Regions from separate parts of the Streptomyces glaucosporus genome, predicted to be linked through region 2. Evidence: riboswitches for the same ligand, from Rfam matches in the RefSeq annotation. Region 2 holds a riboswitch; the other holds the start of a gene.
What was found. Region 2 has a riboswitch for thiamine pyrophosphate ahead of thiO (glycine oxidase ThiO). Riboswitches for the same ligand answer to the same signal wherever they lie in the genome.

Region 1: linked by a shared signal. The riboswitch ahead of ABD358_RS12425 (thiamine ABC transporter substrate-binding protein) and the one ahead of thiO (glycine oxidase ThiO) in region 2 are both predicted to bind thiamine pyrophosphate.

What each region holds. Positions count from the first base shown of each region.
Region 1 is NZ_BAAATJ010000009.1:101,687-104,066, reverse strand. It holds gene rlmN (dual-specificity RNA methyltransferase RlmN) at 1-863, shown strand, start outside; TPP riboswitch at 908-1,041, shown strand; gene ABD358_RS12425 (thiamine ABC transporter substrate-binding protein) at 1,036-2,112, shown strand; gene ABD358_RS12420 (ABC transporter permease) at 2,169-2,380, shown strand, end outside.
Region 2 is NZ_BAAATJ010000028.1:24,018-26,397, reverse strand. It holds gene thiS (sulfur carrier protein ThiS) at 5-229, opposite strand; gene thiO (glycine oxidase ThiO) at 226-1,371, opposite strand; TPP riboswitch at 1,369-1,481, opposite strand; gene ABD358_RS23590 (NAD(P)/FAD-dependent oxidoreductase) at 1,673-2,380, shown strand, end outside.

The DNA of each region.
Region 1 (2,380 bases), on a different contig from region 2:
TGACCGTGGTGCGGCACGTCACCTGCGACGACGGAGCCACCCGCAAGACGCTGTGGCGGCTGCACGACGGAACGCTGGTGGAGTCCGTGCTGATGCGCTACCCGGACCGGGTGACCATGTGCGTCAGCTCGCAGGCCGGCTGCGGCATGAACTGCCCCTTCTGCGCCACCGGGCAGGCCGGGCTGGACCGCAACCTGTCCACCGCCGAGATCGTCCACCAGATCGTCGAGGGCATGCGGGCCCTGCGCGACGGGGAGGTCCCCGGAGGACCGGCCAGACTGTCGAACATCGTCTTCATGGGGATGGGCGAGCCCCTGGCCAACTACAAGCGGGTCATCGGCGCCATCCGCCGCCTCACCGACCCCGAGCCCGACGGCCTGGGCCTGTCTCAGCGAGGCATCACCGTCTCCACCGTCGGACTGGTCCCGGCGATCCACCGCCTCGCCGACGAGGGCCTCAAGTGCCGGCTGGCCGTCTCCCTCCACGCCCCCGACGACGAACTGCGCGACACCCTGGTGCCGGTCAACACCCGTTGGAAGGTCCGCGAGGTCCTCGACGCCGCCTGGGAGTACGCGGAGAAGTCCGGCCGCCGGGTCTCCATCGAGTACGCCATGATCCGCGACATCAACGACCAGGCGTGGCGGGGCGACCTCCTGGGGAGGCTGCTGGCGGGCAGGAGGGCGCACGTCAACCTCATCCCCCTCAACCCCACCCCCGGCTCCAAGTGGACCGCCTCCCGGCCCGAGGACGAGCGGGCCTTCGTCGCGGCGCTGGAGGCGCACGGCGTGCCGGTGACCGTCCGCGACACCCGCGGACAGGAGATCGACGGCGCCTGCGGGCAGCTCGCCGCCACCGAGCGCTGATCGCGCGGCCGGCCCTGATACCGTAGCGATCGCACACAGTATCGACATACCGACAGGGGAGCGCGTACAGCGCTGAGAGTGCGGTGTCGCCGATCCGGCCCACGGGCCGGCCGGTGAGCCGCAGACCCTCGAACCTGATCCGGTTAGTACCGGCGTAGGGAGTCAGCACACCGTGGTCACGACCCTCCGGCGCGCCCTGGGCGTCGCCGTCCTCGGCACGTTCGCCTTCTCCGCCCTGACGGCCTGCGGCGGCTCCCAGCCCTCGGGCGGGGAGGAGAAGAAGACCGTCACCCTCGTCGGCCACGACTCCTTCGCGGCCTCCGAGAAGGTGCTGGAGAAGTTCACCGAGGAGACCGGCTACAAGGTGAAGGTGCTGCGCGGCGGCGACGCCGGCTCGGCCCTCAACCAGGCGATCCTCTCCAAGGACAACCCGCAGGGCGACGTCTTCTTCGGCGTCGACAACACCCTCCTCTCCCGCGCCCTGGAGAACGGCCTGTTCACCCCGTACGAGGCCGAGGGGCTGGAGAAGATACCCGCCGAGTACCGGCTCGACGCCAAGCACCGCGTCACCCCCGTCGACACCGGCGACGTCTGCGTCAACTACGACCGCGCCTGGTTCGACGAACGCGGCATCGAACCGCCGGAGACCCTGGACGACCTCACCGAGCCCGAGTACGAGAACCTCCTGGTCACCGAGAACGCCGCCACGTCCTCGCCCGGCCTGGGCTTCCTGCTGGCCACCGTCGCCGAGTACGGCGACGAGTGGCAGGACTACTGGAAGAAGCTCAAGGCCAACGGCGTCGAGGTCGTCGACGGCTGGGAGCAGGCGTACTACGACCGCTTCTCCGGCTCCGCCGGCGGCGAGAACGGCGGCGACCGCCCGCTGGTCGTCTCCTACGCCTCCAGCCCGCCCGCCGAGGTCCTCGAAGCCGACCCCGCCCCGAAGCAGGCCCCCACCGGAGTCGCGACCGGCACCTGCTTCCGGCAGATCGAGTTCGCCGGACTCCTGACCGGGGCGGACAACCCCGAGGGCGGCAAGGCGCTGCTGGACTTCCTGGTGAGCGAGACCTTCCAGGAGGACATGCCGCTGCAGATGTTCGTCAACCCCGTCCGCGAGGGCACCGAACTGCCCGAGGTGTTCACGGAGTACGGCGAGACGGTCTCCGACCCCCACACCATGGCCCCGGAGAGGATCGCCGACAACCGCGAGGCGTGGGTCGAGACGTGGACCTCGCTCGTCGTGAGGTGAGCGGCGGACCCGGCACGGGAAGCGACGCACGCCGCACAGCGGTCCGGCTCGGCCTGATGGCCGTGCCCGCCGTGTTCCTCGCCCTGTTCTTCGCCTACCCCGTCGCCGCCATCACCGCCCGCGGCCTCCACGACGGCGGACGGTGGCACCCGGAGCGATTCGCCCAGGTGCTCACCGACCCCGGCATCGGGGGCGTGCTGTGGTTCACGCTCTGGCAGGCGGCGGCCTCCACCGCGCTCACCGTCGCGCTGGCCCTGCCCGGCGCCTA
Region 2 (2,380 bases):
GGGGTCAGCCTCCCTGGACTGCGGTGAGGACCTCGACGCGGTCGCCGTCGCCGAGGAGGGTCCGCGGCCACCGCCCGCGCGGCACGACGGTCTCGTTGACGGCCGCGGCGACGCCGGTGGACGCGGTGGTGAGGGTCGCCACGAGCCGGTCGAGGGTGAGGCCGCCCGGGACCTGCCGGGGCTCGCCGTTGACGTGGACGGTGACGGAGGTGTCGGCGGAGGTGTTCATGCGTGGCTCTCCTGGAGCGCGCGGCCGAAGCGCCGCGGGGTGAACGGACGGATCTCCTCGGGGACGTCGCCGGTGGTCAGCGCCTCGGCCAGGGCGTCGCCGGTGACCGGGGCGAGCAGCACGCCGTTGCGGTGGTGGCCGGTGGCCAGGTACAGGCCGGGCAGGGCGGTCGGCCCGAGCAGCGGGGCGTTGTCGGGGGAGCCCGGCCGCAGCCCCGCCCGGGTCTCCACCAGCGGCAGCTCGGTGATGCCGGGCACCAGCTCGTGGGCGTCGCGCAGCAGCTCGTAGACCCCGCCGGCGGTCACCGTGGTGTCCCAGCCCAGCTCCTCGCTGGTGGCGCCGAGCACCAGCTCGCCGTCCGTGCGGGGCACCAGGTAGACGTGGCCGCCGCGGACCAGCGCCCGCACGGTGCGGGAGAGGAAGGGGGCGTACGCGCCGGGCACGCGCAGCCGCAGGATCTGGCCCTTGACCGGGCGCACCGGCGGCAGCACCTCCTCGGGCACCCCCGCCAGCCGTCCGCTCTCGCTGCCGGCCGCCAGCACCACCCGGTCGGCCTCCACCGCGGTGCCGTCCGCCAGCACCGCCCCCCGCGCCCGGTCGCCGCCGACCGCCAGCCGCCCGGCGCGCTGCCGGGCGAAGACCACCCCGGCGCGCTCGCAGGCGGTCAGCAGCGCGTCCGCCAGCCGCCGCGGATCGGTCTGGTGATCGCCGTCCACGCGCAGCCCGCCGCGCACCCCCGGGGCCAGCATCGGCTCCAGGCGGCGGCACTCCCGGCCGGTCAGCCACGTCGACTCCAGCCCGCAGCGCCGGTGGAGGGCGTGGAGCTCCCGCAGGTGGGCGCGGTCGTCGGCGTCCAGCGCGACGGCGAGGGTGCCGCAGGCGCGGTAGCCGGTCCCCCGGCCCGAGGCCTCCTCCAGTTCGGCCGTGAAGGCCGGGTAGCGGCGCGCGGAGGCGAGGTTGAGGGCGAGCAGGTCCTCCTCGCCGTAGTGCAGTTCGGTGACGGCCGCCAGCATCCCGGCGGCCACCCGGGCCGCCCCGCCGCCCGGTTCCGGGTCGACGACCGTGACCTCCGCCCCCCGCTGAGCCGTCCGCCAGGCCGTGACCAGCCCGATGACACCGCCGCCGATGATCACCACGCGCATGGGCGCCGTGCCCCTCCCTTCGCCGGTATGACCCGGATCAGGTTCGTACGGTCGGAGGCCGCGCAAGCCTCCCTCTCAGCCCGGTGCGCCGGGCTCCCGCGAGTTCGTTCTCTCAAGCCGCCGCTCACCCTATCCGCGCGCCCCGCCCGGCAGAAGGGGAGGTCCGGGGAGGCCGGTCCCGCGCGGCCCCCCGGGGGAATCCCGGCCGCGGCTCCCGGGGGACGCGCCGACCTCCTAGAGTGATCGCGTGAGCGTGCGAACCGAGCAGAGCGGGCAGCGGGTCCTGGTGGTCGGGGCCGGGATGGCCGGGGTGCAGACCGCCGTGCGGCTGCGCGAGCGGGGCTGGCCCGGGGCGATCACCCTGGTCGGCGCCGAGCCCCACCGGCCGTACGACCGGCCGCCGCTGTCCAAGGCGGTGCTGACGGGCGGGACAGGGACCGCCCCGGACACCGCCTTCGACGTCGACTTCGACGCGCTCGGCGTCGAGCTGATCCTGGGACGCGAGGCCACCGGGGTGCGCCCCGGCGACCACGAGGTGGACACCGACGCCGGGCCGCTGCCGTACGACCACCTGGTCCTGGCCACCGGCGCCGAGCCGGTCGCCCTGCCCGGGGGCGGCGCCGGGGTGCACCTGCTGCGCACCCTCGACGACGCGGAGCGGCTGCGTCCGGTGCTCGCCGCCCGGCGGGACGTGGTGGTCGTCGGGGCGGGCTGGATCGGCGCGGAGTTCGCCACCGCCGCCCGCGAGGCGGGCTGCCGGGTGACGGTGGTCGAGGCCGCCGACCGGCCGCTGGCCGGGGTGCTGCCGCCCGAGGTCTCCGGGCACATGCGCCGCTGGTACGAGGAGGCCGGGGTCGAGCTGCTCACCGGGCGCGCCGTCACCCGGGTGCGGTTCGGCAGCGCGCACCCGTGCGTGCTGGAGCTGTCCGACGGCTCGTCGCTGCCCGCCTGGGCCGTGCTGGCCGGGATCGGCGCGCGCCCGGCCACCGGCTGGCTGGCGGGCTCGGGC